Regions from separate parts of the Mesorhizobium kamtschaticum genome, predicted to be linked through region 3. Evidence: riboswitches for the same ligand, from Rfam matches in the RefSeq annotation. Region 3 holds a riboswitch; each other region holds the start of a gene.
What was found. A riboswitch is a leader RNA that binds a small molecule or an ion and turns the genes downstream of it on or off. The one in region 3 is predicted to bind cobalamin.
Positions count from the first base shown of each region.

Region 1: another riboswitch for cobalamin. It lies ahead of AC0V7N_RS27755 (DUF1636 family protein); the one in region 3 lies ahead of AC0V7N_RS02630 (aromatic ring-hydroxylating oxygenase subunit alpha).
Region 2: another riboswitch for cobalamin. It lies ahead of AC0V7N_RS20325 (DUF1636 family protein); the one in region 3 lies ahead of AC0V7N_RS02630 (aromatic ring-hydroxylating oxygenase subunit alpha).
Region 4: another riboswitch for cobalamin. It lies ahead of AC0V7N_RS20550 (CbtB domain-containing protein); the one in region 3 lies ahead of AC0V7N_RS02630 (aromatic ring-hydroxylating oxygenase subunit alpha).

Region 1 is NZ_CM149691.1:5,573,706-5,578,868, forward strand. Features, by position in the region: gene AC0V7N_RS27735 (MarR family winged helix-turn-helix transcriptional regulator) at 1-108, opposite strand, end outside; gene AC0V7N_RS27740 (FecCD family ABC transporter permease) at 246-1,295, opposite strand; gene AC0V7N_RS27745 (ABC transporter substrate-binding protein) at 1,295-2,242, opposite strand; gene AC0V7N_RS27750 (ABC transporter ATP-binding protein) at 2,287-3,075, opposite strand; gene AC0V7N_RS27755 (DUF1636 family protein) at 3,056-3,466, opposite strand; cobalamin riboswitch at 3,558-3,763, opposite strand; gene AC0V7N_RS27760 (substrate-binding domain-containing protein) at 3,988-4,305, shown strand; gene AC0V7N_RS27765 (GyrI-like domain-containing protein) at 4,256-5,089, shown strand; gene AC0V7N_RS27770 (antibiotic biosynthesis monooxygenase family protein) at 5,145-5,163, opposite strand, start outside.
Region 2 is NZ_CM149691.1:4,117,137-4,122,299, reverse strand. Features, by position in the region: gene AC0V7N_RS20340 (NuoB/complex I 20 kDa subunit family protein) at 1-193, opposite strand, end outside; gene AC0V7N_RS20335 (NADH-quinone oxidoreductase subunit A) at 184-549, opposite strand; gene AC0V7N_RS20330 (winged helix-turn-helix domain-containing protein) at 883-2,082, shown strand; cobalamin riboswitch at 2,112-2,316, shown strand; gene AC0V7N_RS20325 (DUF1636 family protein) at 2,355-2,789, shown strand; gene cobW (cobalamin biosynthesis protein CobW) at 2,786-3,823, shown strand; partial or broken gene AC0V7N_RS20315 (cobaltochelatase subunit CobN) at 3,944-5,163, shown strand, end outside.
Region 3 is NZ_CM149691.1:557,976-563,138, reverse strand. Features, by position in the region: gene AC0V7N_RS02635 (FAD-binding oxidoreductase) at 482-1,582, opposite strand; gene AC0V7N_RS02630 (aromatic ring-hydroxylating oxygenase subunit alpha) at 1,603-2,850, opposite strand; cobalamin riboswitch at 2,963-3,163, opposite strand; gene AC0V7N_RS02625 (DUF680 domain-containing protein) at 3,658-3,858, shown strand; gene AC0V7N_RS02620 (DUF680 domain-containing protein) at 3,923-4,162, shown strand; gene AC0V7N_RS02615 (ABC transporter ATP-binding protein) at 4,243-5,163, opposite strand, start outside.
Region 4 is NZ_CM149691.1:4,164,119-4,169,281, reverse strand. Features, by position in the region: gene cbiB (adenosylcobinamide-phosphate synthase CbiB) at 1-152, shown strand, start outside; gene cobO (cob(I)yrinic acid a,c-diamide adenosyltransferase) at 149-763, opposite strand; gene cobU (bifunctional adenosylcobinamide kinase/adenosylcobinamide-phosphate guanylyltransferase) at 765-1,280, opposite strand; gene AC0V7N_RS20555 (CbtA family protein) at 1,273-2,082, opposite strand; gene AC0V7N_RS20550 (CbtB domain-containing protein) at 2,098-2,277, opposite strand; cobalamin riboswitch at 2,311-2,508, opposite strand; gene AC0V7N_RS20545 (aromatic ring-hydroxylating oxygenase subunit alpha) at 2,652-3,821, shown strand; gene AC0V7N_RS20540 (MFS transporter) at 3,825-5,024, opposite strand.

The DNA of each region.
Region 1 (5,163 bases), 2.2 Mb from region 3:
CGCGGACGACAGGCCAAGCCCGCTGGCGCGCGTCTCGAAACGCTTGCGCAGCAGACGCTGCACGTCGTGGATCAAAAATCCCAATCTGTCTATGCCATCTGAAACCATGAGCGGTATATATAATAAGCGTGCTTATTATTCAAGCCGCGGCGTTGTGTATGACGCCGCGCAACGCGATCGTGGTTGGCGATCGGTGAGCGCCATGACCCCTTGGAAGACAGACGGACCGGGAGAACCAGCCGTTTTCACAGGCGGTTTCGCACGACCAGCGTGACGACAAAGAAGGCGCCAAGCGAGCTGGTGATGATGCCGATCGGCAGTTCCTGCGGCGGCAGCAAGGTCCGCGCCAAGAGATCGCTTGCCAGCAGGAGCACCGCTCCGAACAACGCACAGCTTGCGATCAGGCGCAGATGCAAGGGACCCGCCAGCGGCCGCGACAGATGCGGGATCATCAATCCGACAAAGCCGATGACGCCGGCGACCGAGACGAGAATTGCCGTCGAGAAGGCGGCAACGAGAAACGTCGTCCTGCGCATCCGCGCCACCGGCACACCGAGGCTTTCGGCAGCACTTTCGCCGGCCAGGAAGGCGTCCAGCCTGCGGTGGTTCCACAACCCATAGGCCGCGATCGTGCCGGCCCCCAAAGCACCCAGCCAGACATTATCCCAACGCGCCAGCCCGAGCCCGCCCATCGTCCAGAACAGCACCGAGTGGGCCGCGCGCTGATCGCCGGCAAACACCAGATAATTGGTCAATGCCGTGAACAGGAAGGAGACGGCAAGGCCGGCAAGGATCAGCCGTTCCGGCCCTTGCCCCCTCACCCGCGCGACCAGCAACAGGACAATGCAGGCGGCCAGTATGCCGCCGGTGAAGGCCGCGACCGGCAAGGTCCAGATGCCAAAACTGTCGCCAAAGACGGTGATGACGGAAACCGCACCAGCGGCAGCCCCCGAGGACAGGCCGAACAGGAAGGGATCGGCGAGATCGTTGCGGGTCACCGTCTGCAGCAGTGCGCCTGTTATGCCGAGGCCGCCGCCAACACACGCCGCCAGGATCGTGCGCGGCAGCCTGAGATCGACGACGATCTTGCCGACGGGACCCGACACCTGGTGTTCATTCAACCCGACGGCATGGCCAAGGGCGGCAATGACGTCGGTCAGCGGGATCAGTGTCGAACCATAGGCGATCGACAGCAGCACGAGAGCGGCGACCGCCACCGCGCCCGCCGCCATCGCCAGCGCGAATGCCTTGTGCCCTGAAAGCGCGCCGGATTCATGCCCAGGGGCAAATAGCATCAGAACGCTTCCGGATGCATCGCCTTGGCGATCTTGGCGATCGCTTCGATGTTCGCCGGTCCGGGTGTCAATTCGGCATAGCGCAGCGCCACGAAGCGCTCGTTCTTGACCGCGTCCGTCTCCTTCATCGCCGGATGCGCTTTCAAAAAATCGAGCAATTTCTTGTAGCCGCCGCCATCCTGGTAATCGAGCAGGATGAGGAATTGCGGATTGCGCGACGCCACCGTTTCCCAGTCCGTATTGCCCCAGCTGGTGTCCAGGTCAGCCATGATGTTGTCGCCGCCGGCCGCCGTGATCATGGTGCTGGGAATAGCGAATTTTCCGGCGGTGAATGGCTTGTCCTCACCGGAATCATAGAGGAACACCCGCGTCCCCTTGGCGTTGCCGACCTTGGCGGTGATATCGGCCAATTGCGCCTTCCAGTCTGAGACGAGCTTTTCCGCTTCGGCATCCTTGCCAAAAATCTTGCCCAGCTTTTCGACGTCGCCATACAGAAGGTCCATCGAGGCGGCAGGCCTGGTTTTGTCGAGATGGACGCAGCTTTCAGTCAGCACCAGCGTCTTGATGCCGTGCGGGGCGAGCGTGTCGGGGGTCACGTCACCGCCCGGCTTCATGCCATAGTACCAGCCGGCGAAGAAGAAATCGGGCTCGACCGCGACGAGGTTCTCGAGCGTCGGGTATTTGGGCGCCAGTTCCGGGATGGACCCCTGCTCGGCCTTGAATTCTGGGCCGACCTTATACCATCCGGTGATGCCGGTCAGGCCGATGATCGACGGCTGCAGCTTCAGCGCGAAGGCCATCTCGGCCATGTTGAGATCGTGGATGACGGCGCGCTTGGGTGGCGCGTCGAAGGTCAGCGGTTTGCCGCAGCTATCGACCGTGACGGGAAAAGCGAAGGCTGTCGAGGCCAGCAGCGAGAGGACGAGCGACAAAGCGAGACGTTTCACGGATTTTGCTCCTTGGTTGAACAGGGTCGGATGAAGGGTTTTGGTCAGGACGGCGGCGCGGCACGGTTCGGAACATCGAACACGGTCAGTTCGCGATCCTCGGTGGGATGGCGCAGGCGAAACACGTCGACGCCGAAAATCTCGCGGATCAACTGTTGGGTCAGCGCTTCGCGCGGTGCCGCCAGCGCATGCAGCCGGGCTTCATGCATCACCGCGACCCTGGTGGCGAAGGGCGCCACCAACGCCAGATCGTGCAGCACGGCGATCACCGTCATGCCGAAGCCGGCCACAAGTTCGAGAAGCTCGCCGCGGGCTCGCGGGTCGAGATGGTTGGTCGGCTCATCGAGGAACAACACTTTCGGTTGCTGTGCGATGGCGCGCGCCAGTTGGGCGCGTTGGCGTTCCCCGCCCGACAGCGAGCCGATGCTTCGGCCAAGCAGCGGCAACAGTCCGGTCCGGCGCAGCGCGTCCACGACAATGTCGCGTTCCTCGCTCCGGCGCCTCAGGCCGGCATGCGGGACGCGGCCAAGCTCGACATAGTCGATCACCGCCAGCCGCGGATCCGGCTGGTCGGTCTGGCCGACGACGGCGATATGCAATGCCCGTTCGGCGGCTGAAATCCTGTCCAGGCGGCGCCCGCCAAGCTTCACCTCACCCGAACTTGGCCTGAGCATGCCCGACAGCATGCGCAGCAGCGTCGTCTTGCCGGCGCCGTTGGGGCCGATAATGGCGAGGCGATCACCAGCGGCGACCGACAGGCTGACCGCATGGACCAGAGCCCGGCCATTTGCCGTCGCGCCGAGGTCGCGCGCTTCAAGGAGCGGCGTTGTCATCGGCCGTCCCCGCAGGCTTGGCCGGTGCCGGGATGCGGGCCAGCGTCTTGCCGGCCAGCCGCGGCGGACGTTGTCCGGAATTGCACCAGCCGTCTGCCAGCGACGCGTAGAGCCTGGCAAATCGCACGAGATCGCCGGCGTCGGCCTCGGCGTCGATGGAGCCGAAGAGATAGGCGGCCTTGCCCGGCGCCCGGAAGGCTACCGTCAGCGGCCGCGCGCAGCCCGCCATGCATTCGACGCCTTCGATCGCGAAGCCATGCGCCACGGCGGGGTCATGGTGAGCGGAGAGCCGGGAACGCAAATCGTTGCACAAGGCTTCGCCCGACCTGACCCCGGTCGGGACGTCACGGCAAAGCGTGCACACGATGATGCGATGGATGAAGCCGTCCAACTTTCCGTCACTTTCCAAAACTGGCGACGGAAGGATGTTGGCGAGCCGGCCGACAAGACCGACGTCCACGTTTCCTCCCGGCACACCCCGTCCGGTCAACTCAGTGATGGCAGGTCTCCTGGCTCGCGGGTCTCGGCTCAATCCTGCCTTCCCAGCCTTGCCGGCCAGTGGCATGTCGGATCTTGCTCACCGCTTACAGTTGCGGGGGCAGCCACGGTCTCGACCTTTGAGGGTCTCACCGTGTTCCCTTTTCACCCCTTGCCTTTCGGCGCGGGGACCATCACCGGGTCATCGTAGTTTTGCCCCGGGCGCATCGCAACGATTCTTTTCGACTGAACCTGTCACCATCTCGGCACCCGCAGCCTGCGGCCTGATCAGAAAGGGGCGTGCCGCATCTCCATCTGTAATGTAATAACAGAACCTATAAAGCGATATCCTCTGCCGCTGTCAATCCCCTGTCGCGAGCCATTGCCGGCTTCGACGATCTCGAGTGGGCAGACTATTTCGAACCTCGGCTGACGTTGATCGCGCAACCCTGCAACGAGATCGGCCACAGGGCCGCGCAGATGCTTGTCGAACGGATCAACGGATTGACCGCCGCGCCGCGCTCCATCAGGCTGAAATCAACGCTTGTCGTCAGAGATTCTGCGCCGCCCCGGCCGTTTCCTGATCTGCGGCTGCGGCGAGCGCTTCCCGATCATTGCCGCGCTGATTGCACGCCACGCGCAATTTCGATCAAACTGGCCATCGACGCGGTCAGTAATGTCAGCGCGCCAAATGCGAGGAGCCATGAACCCGACCGAGAAAGCGCTGTGGTTTGTCGAGAGCCATCTGCCTGAGGCAATCTCGCTTGACGACGTCGCCCAAGGCAGCGGCGTGTCGCGCTTCCATGTGACGCGCGCCTTCGGCGCCGCCACCGGCCGCTCGGTGATGGGTTATATGCGCGCGCGCCGGTTGACCGAGGCGGCGCGCAGGCTGGCCGGCGGGGCGCCCGACATCCTCTCGGTGGCGCTCGACGCCGGCTACAACTCGCATGAGGCTTTCACCCGGGCCTTCCGCGATCAGTTCGGCACCACGCCGGAACTGGTGCGGGCGCAAGGTTCGACCAAGACCCTCGACCTCGTGGAGCCGATCCTGATGGACCAGTCCCTTCTCGCCAACCTCGAACCGCCACGCTTCGAGACCAGCCGGCCGTTCCTGATCGCGGGGCTCGGCGAACGCTACAGCTGCGAAACCAGCGCCGCCATTCCGATGCAGTGGCAGCGCTTCGGCCCCTATATCGGCAACATTCCGGGCGAGACCGGCGACGTTGCCTATGGCGTCTGCGTCAATGGCGACGACGCGGGCAATTTCGATTACATCGCCGGTGTCGAGGTCTCGGACTTTTCCGACCTTCCCAGGGAATTCAGCCGTGTGCGCATACCGGCGCAGAAATATGCGGTGTTTTCGCATCGCGAACACATCTCGACCATCCGCCGCACCGTCAACACGATCTGGAACAAATGGCTGCCCGCCTCCGGGCACGAAATATCGGACGCGCCCGAATTCGAGCGCTATGGCCCGGAGTTCGATCCGCGCAGCGGCAATGGCGGGCTGGAGATCTGGATACCGGTGAAGTCATAAGTACCGAGCAGACCGTACCTTGGCATGTGGCCAAGGCGCGGTCCGCCGCTCCGCCTTACTCCACGGTGAGAGCG
Region 2 (5,163 bases), 3.6 Mb from region 3:
ACATCAGCGAGCCGCTGCGTGCCCAGGTGATCAGCGCCTCGGTCGAGGTGACCAGAAAGCCCTTGTCGGCAAGCTCGTTGTTGATTTCGAGGAAGAAGGGATCGTCCTCCCCCACCGGCCTGCCGGTGTTGGGATCGATGAGGCCCTTGGGCTTCGGCGCGACGAGGGTACCTGAACTGTCGTTCAATCCCATTCCAGCGCTCCTTTTTTCCATTCATAGGCAAAGCCGATGGTCAACACTGCCAAAAACACCATCATCGACCAGAAACCGAGCATGCCGATCTTCGAGAAGGATACGGCCCAGGGAAACAGGAAGGCCACTTCGAGGTCGAAGATGATGAACAGAATCGACACCAGATAGAAGCGGATGTCGAATTTCATGCGGGCGTCGTCGAACGAGTTGAAACCGCACTCGTAGGCGGAAAGCTTTTCGGGATCGGGATTGCGGTAGGCCACCAGGAACGGTGCGGCCAGCAGCGCCAGGCCGACGACCAGAGCCACGCCGATGAACAGGACGATGGGCAGGTACGAACTGAGGAGTGCGTTCATGCAGCGGTTTCCGTTGGCGCCAATCCACTTTGATTACAGCACCGGACCTTAATGCGGAAGCGTGACAGTTTAACCGCTGAACCGTTTTAAGGGGCCTATGCTGCAACGCGGCGAGGGTTAGCGCAGCACTTCCAGCGAAGCAAGTCAAACCTTGTTCAAAACTCTGACCTGGACGGCATATCCGAAGAAACTGGTCCGATCCGCTCCTGTTTGATTTCCTTCGCTTTTTACTCCACTTTTCTCTCCTGACAGGGTTGCCGCCAAAACCCTGCTAGCATGGGCTGGAATCACCCGTCTGCATGATGGTCAACGAGCCATAAGAGTCGCATCCGAATGAAGGAAAAGATCTCGCTTGCCACCGCCCGGCGCATTGCGCTCGCCGCTCAAGGATTTCTCGATCCGCGCCCAAATGGCACACCTGATCGCCGCCACCTCGCCCGCGTGCTCTCCCGCACCGGCCTGCTGCAGATCGATTCCGTCAGCGCCGTGGTGCGCGCGCATTATATGCCGCTCTATTCGCGTCTTGGCCCCTACCCGCTCACCTTGCTCGACAATGCCGCCGTCACGCGCAAGCGCACCGTCTTCGAATACTGGGCGCATGAGGCGTCCTTCCTGCCGGTCGAGACCTATCCGCTGATGCGCTGGCGCATGCAGCGCGCCGAGCAAGGCGACGAGATGTATCTGGGGCTGGCCAAATGGGGCCGCGAGCACGCCGCCTATATAGAAGAGATCTACCGCGAGGTCGTCGCGCGCGGCCCGATCGCTGCTTCAGCACTGGAAGGCCAGAAGGGTTCGGGCGGCTGGTGGGGCTGGAGCCACGCCAAGCATGCCTTTGAATGGCTGTTCTGGGCCGGACGCATCACCACCGCGCACCGCCGTGGCTTCGAACGCTTCTACGACGTGCCGGAGCGCGTGCTGCCGCAGGCGATCCTCGATCTGCCGGTGCCGGCCGCCGAGGACGCGCACCGCGAATTGCTGCGCATTTCCGCCCGCGCCCACGGCGTGGCGACCGGAGGCGATCTGCGCGACTATTTCCGCCTGTCGCCCGCCGACATGAAGGGCCGGCTGGAGGAACTGGTCGAGACCGGCGAACTGGTGCCGGTGCGTGTCGAGGGCTGGGATAAGCCGGCTTACCTTCACAGGGATGCCCGTTTGCCCCGAAAAATCGAGGCGCGCGCCTTGCTGGCGCCTTTCGATCCGGTGGTCTTCGAACGCTCGCGCTCGGAGCGGCTGTTCGATTTCCACTACCGCATCGAGATCTACACGCCGGCCGAAAAGCGGCAGTACGGCTATTATGTCCTGCCCTTCCTGCTCGGCGACAGGATCGTGGCGCGCGTCGATCTCAAGGCCGACCGGCCGGCCAGCGTCCTGCGCGTGCACGCGGCCTACCCCGAGCCCGGCGCGCCGCCCGAAACGGCCGCTCAACTCTTCGAGGAATTGAAGCAGATGCAGGGCTGGCTCGGCCTCGAACGCATGGACGTGACGCCGGCCGGCGGTCTGGGGCCGGCGCTGGTCGACATCGCCATGTCGTAAGCCCGCGTTGACACCGCTGCCTGCAAAAGCCTAAATCCGCTGCAGACGGTCCCTTGCCCGCAACGGCAAGGGCTAAGAGGGAATGCGGTGCGGGATTTCGATCTCAAATCCGCGGCTGTCCCCGCAACTGTAAGCGAAGAGCCAAGGCCGAAAGCCACTGGGAGGTTCCCGGGAAGGCGGCACCCAAGGCGATGACCCGCGAGCCAGGAGACCTGCCGTCTGCGACAACATAATCCGATCGCCCGGCGGGTTTCCGGGCAAGGAGCCGGTTTTTGGACCACAACAGCAGTTTTTCGGCTGGCACAGCGGATATTTCGTCCGCCGACGGCGATGCTTTGGCCGGCGTCACCGTCATTGTCTGCGCCTCCTGCCGCGATGAATCCGGCTCGGACGCCCATCCCCGTGCCGGTGAACTTTTGGCCGAAGATACGCGCCGCGCGGCAGCGGCCGACACTATCCGCGTTCGCACGGTCGAATGCCTCGGCAATTGCAAGCGCCGCCTCAGTGCCGCGATCCTGCGCGACGGCTGCTGGAGCTATGTGTTCGGCGACCTGACCGCGGCCAGCGGCGCCGACCTTGTCACCGGCGCAAAGCTCTTCGCCACATCGACGGACGGCCTCATCCCTTGGCGCGGCCGGCCTGATTCCCTCAAGCGCGGCCTCGTGGCCCGCATTCCACCCCTCGACATGCTGAAGGACCAACCATGACCGCTTCCGTCTCCCGTGTTCCCTGCACCGTCGTCACCGGCTTCCTCGGCGCCGGCAAGACGACGCTGGTCCGCCATCTCCTGGAAAACGCCGGCGGCAAGCGTATCGCGATCATCGTCAACGAGTTTGGCGACATCGGCATCGACGGCGAGATTCTCAAGGGCTGCGGCATCGACACCTGCCCGGAGGAGAACATCGTCGAACTCGCCAATGGCTGCATTTGCTGCACCGTGGCCGACGATTTCGTGCCGGCGCTCGACAAGATCCTGTCGCTGACGCCGAAGGTCGACCATATCCTGATCGAAACCTCGGGCCTCGCTTTGCCCAAGCCGCTGGTCCAGGCTTTTCAATGGCCGAGCGTGAAGAGCCGTGTGACCGTCGATGGCGTCATTGCGGTTGTCGACGGCCCGGCGCTCGCCGAGGGCCGCGTCGCCAACGACATGGATGCCCTGCAGGCGCAGCGCGCCGGGGATGACAGTCTCGACCATGACGACCCGGTCGAGGAAGTGTTCGAGGACCAGATCGCCTGCGCCGACCTGATTATCCTGTCGAAGAGTGACCTTATGGACGCACCCGGCTCGGCCCGCGCCAACGCCATCATCAATGAACATTCCGCCCGCGCCGTGAAGATCGTGCCGACGTCGCATGGCAAGGTCGATCCTTCCGTTCTGCTCGGGCTCGGTCTCGCCGTCGAGGACGACATCGAGAACCGCAAATCCCATCATGACGGCGCATTCGACCACGAGCATGACGACTTCGACACCTTCATCGTCGACATTGCCTCGATCGCCAATCCAGACGAGCTGGCAAAGCGCGTCGCCACCGCCGCCGAACAGGAAAACGTGCTGCGCGTGAAAGGCTTCGTCGAGGTCGGCGGCAAGCCGATGCGGCTCTTGCTGCAGGCCGTCGGCCCACGCGTCAATCATTACTATGACCGCGCCTGGACGGCTGAGGACGACCGCCGCTCGCGCCTCGTCGTCATCGGCCTCAAGGGGCTGAACCGCCCAGCAATCGAGCGTATACTCGCCGGCTGACGCAAACCGCCCTAGCAATTCCAGGAAAAGTGTTTCACGGCTTTCCCACAGGAATTGCGTAAAACAAGGAGATAGAGCGGTTCGCCGTTCCGTGAAACGGTGAACCGCGCTAGAGCCGCGATGCATATCCTCACCACGACCTCCGCCTCGCTCGACGACCTCGCCGAGCCGGTCGATCTGCGGCAGACGCCGGCGGATATCGTGGCCCTGTCCTTCACCGGCAGCGACCTTGCCGGACTGGCCGCGGCATGGAAGGCCGATGCCGGCCGCCTGCCCTCGATGCGGCTGGCGGCACTTCGCGACCTGCGCCACCCCATGTCCGTCGACCTCTGGATCGACAGCGTCGCCCGCCACGCCAAGATCATCCTGGTGCGCATCCTCGGTGGCTACGACTGGTGGCGCTACGGCTGCGACCAGCTTGCCGCGACGGCCCGCCAGCGCGGAATTAAACTCGCGCTGCTTCCAGGCGAAAGCCATGACGAGGATCTGCGCCTGATCGAAGCCTCGACGCTGCCGCGCGAGGAGTTGGATAGCCTGCTCGGCTATTTCCGCGAGGGCGGCCCGGCCAATATGAGCGCGCTGGTGCTGCGGCTGGGAAGGTTGGCTGGGGCGCAGGCGGAAATTGTCGAGCCGGTCGCAGTGCCAAAAGCTGGCTACTACGAGCCCACACGCGGCGTCGTTCCCCTCCCCCTCGAGGGGAGGGTCCGGCCGCAGGCCGGGGGTGGGGTCCTCTCCACAGCGCGCCAACTCGAAGAAACGTCGCGCCCGGTCGCACCGACCCCACCCGGCCCTGCGGGCCACCCTCCCCTCGAGGGGGAGGGAAAGGTCGTGCCGATCCTGTTCTACCGTTCGATGCTGCTCGCCGCCGATGTCGCGCCCATCGACGCCCTTTTTGAAGCGCTCCGCCAACGCGGCATCGCCCCGGTCCCGATCTTCGTCTCCAGCCTGAAAGACCCGACCTCGCTGGCCTTCGTGGAAACCGCCATCGCATCCATGAACCCCGCCGCCATCATCACCGCGACCGCCTTCGCCTCCGGTGCCGAACCCGGCGTCGAAACCCTGTTCGACCGCGCCGGCGTCCCCGTCTTCCAGGTCATCGTCGCCACCACCCGTCGCGATGTCTGGGAAAACAACCAGCGCAGCCTGGCGCCGGCCGACCTTGCCATGCATGTCGTGCTGCCCGAGTTGGACGGCCGCATCCTCGCCGGCGCCATTTCCTTCAAGGGCGAGAGCGATGTCGATCCGGCCCTCGGCCACCGCGCCTTCGCCAACCGGCTGGAGCCGGACCGGGTCGCGCAGGTGGCCGACCGTGTGGCGGCGTTCATCAAGTTGCAGGAGAC
Region 3 (5,163 bases):
CGATCGGCACGTGATCTCCCGCCCAAATGCCGATGCTGACAATAGTCAAGTTTCGATCGACAAATGTCAAGTGATGCGCAAACTTTAAAATTTGGAGACCGGAGGAGTTCCTCTGGATTTAGAAAAACCATGGAAAAACAAACGATTATCGAGGCCGCCCCAATTCGTGGCGTGCTCGACAAGGGATGGTGTTCACGGAATTGTTCCGCCGATGGTTCACGGGGGAAGGGCTAGAAGGACCGAACCGCAAGCCACGTTGCGGCTCGTGCGGGACGGTCGATTTAACGGAGAAGACTCTGCCGAAAAAAGGCGGAAGGGGCAGGGCGCCGCTATGACGCCGTCCCATGTCCAGGACAGGCACGAAGGCCGCGCCTTGAGCGTAGGCCTGCCTCGTCGTCTCATCCGGTGCCGCCTTGCTACGAAGCGTGGCGTTCGTCGTCGGAGCGGCTGAGGACCATGCCGCGCTAACCCGCCCTATTGTCTACGCCTCGATTTCGAGAGCCGACAACGGCTTCGAGCAACAGGCGAGGATGAAGCCGTCGTCGATCTCGTGATCGAGGATGCCGCCATTGTGGCTCATCTCGACGGCGCCGGAGACTTTCTTCACCTTACAGGTTCCGCACAGGCCGAATTCGCAGGCCGCCGGGATCCGCACGCCCGACGAGCGCGCGGTCTGCAGCACGGTCTGGCCGGCGACGCACTCGGCGTCGACGTCCGAAAGCGCGAAGCGGATCGGTGTTGCGGCTTCGACGGGAACGGCGACGCCGTCCTGCGCCGGTGCTGCGAACGGTGCCGGGATTTCCTCCACCGCGGGCGCGGCAAAGCTCTCCTGGTGGTATTTCGTCATGTCGAATCCGGCGGCGTCCAGCATGCCGCGCACGGCGCGCATGAAGGGGTCCGGACCACAGCAGAAGATCTCGCGTTCGCGGAAATCGGGCGCCAGCAGCGGCAGCCGGATGGCGTCGATACGGCCCATATGGCCGTACCAGCCCTCGCGGCTCGACCGCTCCTCGATCATGAAGCCGAGCGATAGGCCCGGCATATGGCCGCCGAGCAGTTCGAGCTCCTTGCGGAAGATGATCTCTTCGGCGCGCCGCGCGCAATTGACGAAGCCGACATCGGTCCATGGCGCGCAGTCGTTCAGCCAGCGCAGCATCGACATCATCGGCGTCACGCCGGAACCGGCCGAGATGAACAGATATTTGGCCGCTGGATGGCTGTGCAGCGAAAAGTCGCCCGCCGGCCCATAGGCCTTGACGTGCGAGCCGGGCTTCAGGTGATCGAACATCCAACGCGTGCCGATGCTGCCGGCCTGCGCCTTCACCGTCACGGCGATCGAGAATGGCCGCGACGGCGAGGACGACAGCGTATAGGTGCGCATCAGCGGCCCGTCCGACGTCGGCAGCTCCAGCGTCACGAACTGGCCCGGCTTGTAGCGGAACCAGGTCTGGTTGTCGGAGCGGAAGGTGAAGGTCTTCACGTCAGGCGCTTCGTCGGTGACGCCGATCACTTCCAGCACCTGCAGCCTGTCGTTCCAGGGCGCCATCTGGTCGAGATGGCGATAGAGGCCAAGGTCAGTCATCGCGTTCATCCCTCAACCTCTCAGGCGACATTGCGCAACGCCGGCCTGCCATCTCCGGCAAGGCGCGGACCGATGAAGCGCGCGTACCAGTCGACGAACTGGATCACGCCACCCTCATGCAACTCCGAATAGGGACCAGGTTCATAGGCCGGCGACAGGATGCCGAAGGCGTTTTCCTCGACGATGCGGCGGTCCTGGTCATTGGTCTCGGTCCAGACATGGGTGAGCTCGGCGAGATCGTAGTCGACGCCCTCGACCGCATCCTTGTGGACCAGCCATTTGGTCGTCACCGCCGTTTCCGTGGCGCTGATCGGCAGCACGCGGAAGGTGACGGCATGGTCGATCAGGATGTGGTTCCAGGTCGTCGGATAGTGATAGTGCATCAAGGTGCCGATACGGTCGGCCGAGACTGTGTCGGAGAGGTTCTTCTTCACCGCCCGCTTGCCGGTCATCGTGTAGCTGACAGCATCGCGCAGCAGCGGCGCGCGGGTGGCGCGGTATTGCCCGGCCGGGTCGATGCGGAACTTGCTCGGCAGGCCGGTTGCCTCGCATTTGGCCCAATGCGCCAGCATCTCCGGGTCGCTGTCGGCGCCTTGCACGCCGGTCACTGTCGGGGCTTCCGGGAAGGTCTTGCACAGCTCCGGATGATTGCCGGCGCAATGGTAGCACTCGCGGTTGTTTTCCCAGACCAGCTTCCAGTTGCCCTTCTCGACGATCGTGCTCTCGAAGGCGATCTTTGCTTCGCTGAGCCGGTGCGGCTTGAGATAGGGTTCGATCATCGCCCGCATCGGCGCGAAGTCGGCGGGCTCCTTGGCCAGGCAGATGAAGATATAGCCGGCCACGCTTTCGCAGGCGACCGGCTTCAGGCCGAACTGGCTCTTGTCGAAGCCGTCGGCCATTTGGCGGGCGAACAGCAGCCTTCCGTCCAGCTCGTAGGTCCACTGATGATAGGGACAGACCAGCTTGGCCGCCGTGCCCTTGTCGGTATTGCAGACGCGGCTGCCGCGATGGCGGCAGGAATTGTGGAAGGCATTGATCTTGCCCTGCTGATCGCGCACCAGCACGACCGGATAGTCGCCGATCTGCACGGTGATGAAGCTGCCGGGCTTGGGCAGTTCGCAATCATGGCCGATGAACAGCCAGTCGCGATACCAGATCAGCTCCATGTCCAGTTTGAAGAAATCGGGATCCGTGTAGAAGGGCTGCTCGAGCGAGAATCCGTCCCTGCGGCTGTTCAAGAGCCTCAGCATGTCGTTGCGCGTATCCATGTCCTGTCCTCATACTTCAAGGACTGAACTGGTGGTGATTGAGGAAGGATTAGGCGCAGACCGGCGAAAGCCGACATGCGCCATCCGCCTCTTGACCGCCCACCGCGATCAGTCGAGTTCAAATTCTCGGGCTGGTTTCCGGGCTCTGGAGTGTCCTTGCAGACGATCGCGACACCTTCCCAGGCTTTTGCCCAGTGGTCTCCCGTTGCGACTTGAACTCCACCACCGTTGCGGGGGCAGCGCCGGAATCTGACCGGCTTCCCAATTCTCCGCTCCATCGTCACGAAGCGGCACCTGAGATGACATGATCTAATCACGACAGCGCTGGCGACATCGGCATGAAAGCGACATCGCATCCATGTGGCGCGACACGCATGCACAACGATCGGGTCAAGAATCGCGGTCCACGAAAATCGTCGCGGTGACGGCTGTACCGGCTATCAGAATCGACCCCGGAATGGGCGCTAAAAGGCTAACGGTATCGGAAAGTGACTATTAGCAGATTCTAAAATCGAACCGAACGGTTCGTTTCTATTGACGGTGCGTGCATCACGGTGTGAACGCTGAGCCTCCGATACAGTCGGTGATCGCGGCGCTGGTTTTGCCTAACAGTATGATATCAAAAACAAAAATACATGACGTAGAAGGCCTTGGCACAATTTCAAGTGGTGGATTCTTGGTCCACGCGGAACAACTTCGTGATTGGAAACGGCCAACTGGCTTTCCCACATCGGGGCTGTCCGAACGACGCGATTTTAATCCCAAGACACGCCGCTAGACGGACGGAAAAATACTGGAGTGCCCAAAATGAAAAAGATTGTTCTCACTGCCGCCGCCCTTCTGGCCATTTCCGGCAGCGCCTTCGCGGGTAGCGACCACTACGGTTCGAATGCCCCGGCAGCCACGGCTGTCGACAGCCAGTACACCGCTTCGACCAAGAAGTCGGCCCCGGCCACTCAGGCGCCTGCTCAGCCGGGCGCTGACCGCAACCTTTTCGGCAACAACTAACAGCCGCAGGGGACAGTGGGCATACCCCGCTGTCCCGGCAATCTAGAAATTCAGGAGACTTGAAATGAAGAAGATCATCCTTGCTGCCGCCGCCGTTCTGGCCATCTCCGGCAGCGCCTTCGCCGGCAGCGACAACTATGGCTCCAATGGCGCCAACCAGCCTGCCGCAACTTCGGTTGACAACTCGCGCACGGCTTCGATCCGCGAAAACGGCTCGCCCGTCTACAAGCTGCTCAATTCATCGAGCGACGTGCAGAAGTCGATCCCTCAGAGCAGCGACCGGGACCGCTTCGGCAACCACTAACAGCCGAAGTCGACCTCTAGAAAAAGAGCGGCGGGCATAGCTCGCCGCTCTTTTTTACGCCGTCGAGACGGGGTTCTGTCTTAAGCCGCTTTTGCTTCCGGCTTCTGAAGTGCGAAGGAATGTCCGTCCGCATCGAAGATATGCAGATCCTCGCCATTGGCGCTCAGCCGCAGCGTCGAGCCGCGCTTGACCTCGACATTGCCAGGCAGCTTGGTCACCAGCGGCAGGTCGGCGCGGCCGATGTCGACATAGACCAGCTGAACCTCGCCGAGCTGCTCGACATAATCGACTGTTCCCTCGAACAGATAATCCGCGCCGGTGGCGACGATCAGATCCTCCGGCCGCACGCCGAAGCTCACCGCCGCCCCCTTGGCCGAGACAGGCGTCGTAATCGGCACCGTAGCCTTGCGCCCGCCGACATGGCTGACGACGGTTGGGCTGCCGGTCTTGTCGATCGTCGCCGGCAGGATGTTCATGGCCGGCGAGCCGATGAACTGGGCGACGAACAGATTGCCAGGCTTCTTGTAGAGATCCATCGGCGTACCGACCTGCTCGATATGGCCGTCCTTCAACACCACGATGCGGTCGGCGAGCGTCATCGCCTCGACCTGGTCGTGGGTGACGTAGATCATGGTCGTGTTGGGCATCGATTCCTTAAGCTTGGCGATCTCGATACGCGTGGCGACGCGCAGTGCGGCATCAAGGTTCGACAGCGGCTCGTCGAACAGGAACACTTTCGGATTGCGCACGATGGCGCGGCCGATGGCGACGCGCTGGCGCTGCCCGCCCGACATCGCCTTGGGCAGCCGGTCGAGATATTTGGTCAGCTGCAGGATTTCGGCGGCCTGCTTCACGCGCCGGTCGATCTCGGCCTTGTTCTCCTTGCCGATCTTCATCGAGAACGCCATGTTGTCGTAGACGGTCATGTGCGGATAGAGCGCGTAGGACTGGAACACCATGGCGATGCCGCGCTTGGACGGCGGCACGTCATTGACCACTTC
Region 4 (5,163 bases), 3.6 Mb from region 3:
TCGTGGTCGACGACGTCTTCATGGGCGAAGGCGGCCGCCGCGACGTCGACAGCGGCGACATCAGGCGGGCGCTGAAACTTTATCGCGTCGCCGATTATTTGCTGATTGCGCTCTTCGGGGTGGTTTCGGTGATCGCGGTTCTGGTGTTCTAGAACTCGATCCCCTGCTGCGCTTTCACGCCTGCCGAAAAATGGTGCTTGGTCACGCCCATCTCGGTGACCAGATCAGCGGCCTCGACCAGCGCCGGCTTGGCGTTGCGGCCGGTGACGACGACATGCAGGCCCTCGCGGCGGGCCTTCAGCGCACCAACCACCTTTTCGAGATCGAGATAATCGTAACGCAGCGCGATGTTGAGCTCGTCGAGCACGACGAGGCTGATCGAGGGATCGGCGATCAACTCCAGCGCCTTGGCCCAGGCAGCTTCCGCCGCCGCGATGTCGCGCTTCAGATCCTGTGTTTCCCAGGTAAAGCCCTCGCCCATCGCGTGCCAGACGACGCGATCGCCGAAGGCGGCAAACGCATCCTTCTCGCCGGTGTGCCACTTGCCCTTGATGAACTGGACGACGCCGACGCGCTTGCCATAGCCGAGCATTCTGAGCGCCAGGCCAAAGGCGGCCGTCGTCTTGCCCTTGCCCGGACCGGTGTTGACGATCAGCAGCCCCTTTTCGACCGTTTTGCTCGCCACCTCGGCGTCCTGCACCGCCTTGCGCTTCGCCATCTTGGCGCGGTGGCGTTCTTCATCCTTATCGTCGATGTCGGTCATCTCATTTCACCTTGAGCGGCAGCCCCGCCACCATCAGCAGCACCGTATCGGCGATCGCCGCGACCTGCTGGTTGAGCCGTCCAGCGGCATCGCGAAAACGGCGCGCCAGGGCATTGTCCGGCACGATGCCTTGGCCGACTTCGTTGGAGACCACGAACCAGGGCCCGCGCGGCCGCGACAGCACGTCCGCCAGCCGCCGGCATTCCAGCTCGAGATCGTGATCGGCCAGCATGTGATTGGTCAGCCACAGCGTCAGGCAGTCGACAAGCACCGGCTGATCGTCTGGCAAGGCCTCAAGCGCGTCGGCAAGATCGAGCGGTGCGTCGATGGTCATCCAGCCCTCACCGCGCCGCGAGCGGTGCAGTGCGATGCGCTCACGCATCTCGTCGTCATAGGCTTCAGCCGTGGCGATATAGGTCCATGGTGACGACAACGCCGTCGCCAGGGTTTCGGCGTGCGCGCTCTTGCCGGAGCGCGCGCCGCCGATGATGAAGGTCAGCGAGCTTCGATCAGGCAAAGCTGTCGCGCAGGCTGGTCGCGGTGCCGGTGAAGCGTCCGCGCACCACGCCGACGACGGCGCCAAGCACCAGCCAGAACACCAGATTGGTCACCGTCACCGCCACCACGAACTGGTGGTGCAGGCCTTCCGGGATCGGCGTTTCGAAGCTGTCGGGCTGCGGCGCGCCGACAATGTGCGGAGCGACGATCAGCGCCACGGCAAGGATGGCCAGCGGCAGCGATTTGCGGAACGCGATCAGGCCGAGCCCGATGGCGGTCGCGATCACGGTCGCCACCCACCAGATCTGGCGCTGCGTCAGGTCGGCCGCCGGCATCGCCGGCAGTTCCGGCGGCAGGCCGAGGCCGGGCGCCAGCGTGAACACGGCAAAGCCGGCCAGGCCCCAGAACACGCCCTGGCGCCAATTGCCGATGCCGCCGGCGAATTCCGAAACCGCGACCAGGATCAGCGCGAAGCCGATGCCGGTGACGACGTTGGAGACGACGTTGAAAGCAAAGCGCTCGAAACCGTCGGCCGGCGCCCAGCCCTCGTCTTCGGCCGGAGCGGCAGCCTCAGCCGGGGCCGGCGCGGCAGTGCTCATGGCGTTCGATGCCGCAGGAGCCGCGGAGCTCATTGCGTTGCCGCTGGCGGCATCGGTCGGTGCCGCGGCGTGTTCATGCTTGTGGCCGCCTTCGGCCTGTTCGTAGACTTCCGCCTTGAGGATCAGCGGCACGGTGGCATAGGCCTGCATGCAGGCGAGGACGACGCCGGCCACGAGCCCAGCGATCGCCGCGATGAACACGACGTTGCGAAACAGATTCATGATGTCAGATCCTCGTCAGTGGCAGGGAAACGCCATCGAATGCCGGTTATCATGACCGGCATTGTGGACCGCATCGATGTGCGAGAAGCCGACAAAGCCGATGATGAAGGTGCCGAGCAGCGCGGCGAGCGCCAGCTGCATGAAGCGCGACTGCGAGGAGACGGAGGCGCCGAGGGAGATGGAAGTGGTAGTCATATCTTGTCCTTTCACCCTCCACCCGAGGGCCTGTCAGTTTTGCCGTCGTCGGCAGGTCTCCTGGCTCGCGGATCAGCGCCCTTCTCCACCTTCCCGAAGACGAATCTTCAGTGGCATATGGAGAGGACTACCGCACACAGTTGCGGGGGCAGCCACGGCATTGGGCAACAAGTCAGCCCGCACCGCATTCCCTCTTGGCTCCAAAACGGAACCGACGACTGTATGACTATAGGGAAAATCACGACACGCGGCAAACCAAATTCCGCCGGCAAACAGCGCGATTGCGCCATGCCGACAAGACAGTTGGTCCTGGGCACGACAATTGACAATTGCACTGGCCGGGTGTCGGCTGGCGTCCTCACAGGAAGCCAGCCATGCAGCCCATTGCCAGCGAGCGCGATCCCTATAACGGCCTGACCCGGGCCGAACCGACGCTGCCCGCATCGGCTTATTGGGATGCGGCAGCCTATCAACGCGACCTTGATGCCATCTGGTACAAAAACTGGCTGCTCGTCTGTCGCGAGGCCGATCTGGCCCAGCCGCTGGCCTTCCGCCGATTCCGCATCGGCACGCAGGACGTCATCGTGCTGCGCGACGACACCGGCGAGCTCCGCGCCTTCCACAACACCTGCCGCCATCGCGGCTCGCAGCTGTGCCAGGAGAGCGAGGGCCGGCTGAAGGCGCGGCTGATCACATGCCCCTACCACGCCTGGTCCTATTCGCTGCGTGGTGACCTCGTGCGCGTACCGTCGAAATCGCTACCGGACGGCTTCGACAAGGCCGACCACCCGCTTTATCGCGTCGCGCTGTCGGTGTGGCGCGGTTTCGTCTTCATCAATCTGCAGCAGGATGCGGCGGGCTTGGCGCAGGAATCCTTCGATCCCGCCTCCGGCAATCTCGGCAACTGGCCGCTGGAAACACTGGTCTCAGGCCATGTGCTGCGCAAGGTGATGAACTGCAACTGGAAGATCTTTTGGGAAAACTTCAACGAGTGCCTGCACTGCCCGGGCGTCCACAAGGATTTGTCGCGGCTGGTGCCGATCTATGGCCGCGGCCTGATGAGCCGGCATGACGATCCCGAATGGACCCGCCACGCCGACAATGACGCGCCGGAGTTTTCCGGCGGCCTGCGCGCCGGCGCCGAAACCTGGTCACGCGATGGCCAGACGCATGGGCCGGTCTTCTCAGGCCTGACACCGGCCGAACGTGCCGCCGGCCAGACCTACGCCACCAGCCTGCCGTCGATGTTCATAGTCGGCCATGTCGATTATGTCAGGACCGTTCGGCTGGTACCGCTCGGCCCCGAACAGACGGAGCTTGTCGCCGAATGGCTGTTCGCGCCCGAGGCGCTCGCCGCGACCGACATCGACAACATCGTCGCCTTCGGCACACAGGTGCTGGAAGAGGATGCGGCGATCTGCGAGGTCAACCAGAAGGGCCTGCGCTCGATGCGCCACGAAGCCGGCGTGCTGATGCCGGAGGAATATGACCTGCACCGTTTCCACAATTGGGTGCGCGAGCGCCACGCGGCGCTTTCGCCGTGATCCTCACAAAGACTTCGGCAGATACCGCCACGTCACAAAGCCGCATACAGCGGCCAGCAGGCTGAGCGTGATGAACACCGAGCCCAGTCCGAAGAAGATCAGCACGACGGAATAGACCAGCGGCGGCGTCAGCTCGGAAAAGTCGAGATAGGTGCGGTAGACCGCCGCCATCTGCGCCCGCTCATAGGAGCGCACCGAGCGCATGAAGGCGGTCGAGCCCAGCGCGTCGAGCGCTATGGTGAAGAACGCGCCACCAAGCAGGAAAGCGCCGGTCAGCAACGGTGCGGTCGCTCCCACCGTGCCCGCCGCCAGCAGCATTGCCGACATGGCGAAATAGGCAAAGGTCATGGTCTTGCGTCCGCCAAAGCGTTTTCCCGCCTTGCCCCAGAAGATCGCCATGAACAGCAGCGCATTGCCGGCCGAGACCAGCAGGCCGCCGGCCAGTTCGCCCTCGCCGGTGATGACCATGAACAGCGGTCCATAGACGAAGAATGTCGACCAGAAGCAGGACCGGCCGAAGGCGATCAACCAGGCGAGCCTCAGCCTCGGCTGCGCAATGAAGCGGCCGATATTGGCGAGCGGGTTGGCCGGCCGGGTCTTGCCGGACCGGATCGACTGGTTGTCGCCCAGCCGATAGGTCCAGAACAGCGCCAGCAGGGCCAGCGCGAACACCGCCACCGCGCCATGCGCGGCATAGATGCCGAAGCGTGTGTAGAGGAAGATGCCGAGCGTCGGCCCGCCGGTCCAGGCGAACATCGACCATGCCATGCGCAGCGATTCGGCCTGCATGAAGTCGGTCTTGCGGATGTGGTCCATGATGTAGAGGTTGAGCGTGATCGACAGCGCGCTGGCGCCCATGACGCGGCACAGCATGCCGGCCAGCTGCCCGGCAAGCGTGTGGGTGACGAAGAACAGCGAGCCGATGGCGAGCAGGCAGGCGCCTGCCGTGTAGACCCAGCGCCGGGCAAAACGGCGGATCAGCATCGGCATGAACAAGGTCACCGACAGGCCGAGCAGCGCCACGATGGTGTAGAGGATCGAGACGATCTGCTCGTTGTGGAGGATTTCGTAGGCCTGGATCGGGATGACGCTCGAAACCGTGGCGCGGGCGAAGGATTCGACCGCGTAGAGTGAAGCGAAGGTGCGCGCATCCGCGGCCTTGAGGGCCGGGAGCCAGATCGGATGGCGCACATGGGTGGACATTGCTTCCCCAAAGCAGAATCGCCGGTCAAATCTGCCGTGGTCGATCCCGGGCGATTAAGAGGAAACCGACGCGTAACCGGCAAAAAGCGAAACCGGTCAATGGCTTCCCGGCTCTGGCCCAAAGCGTCGCTCGATCCCG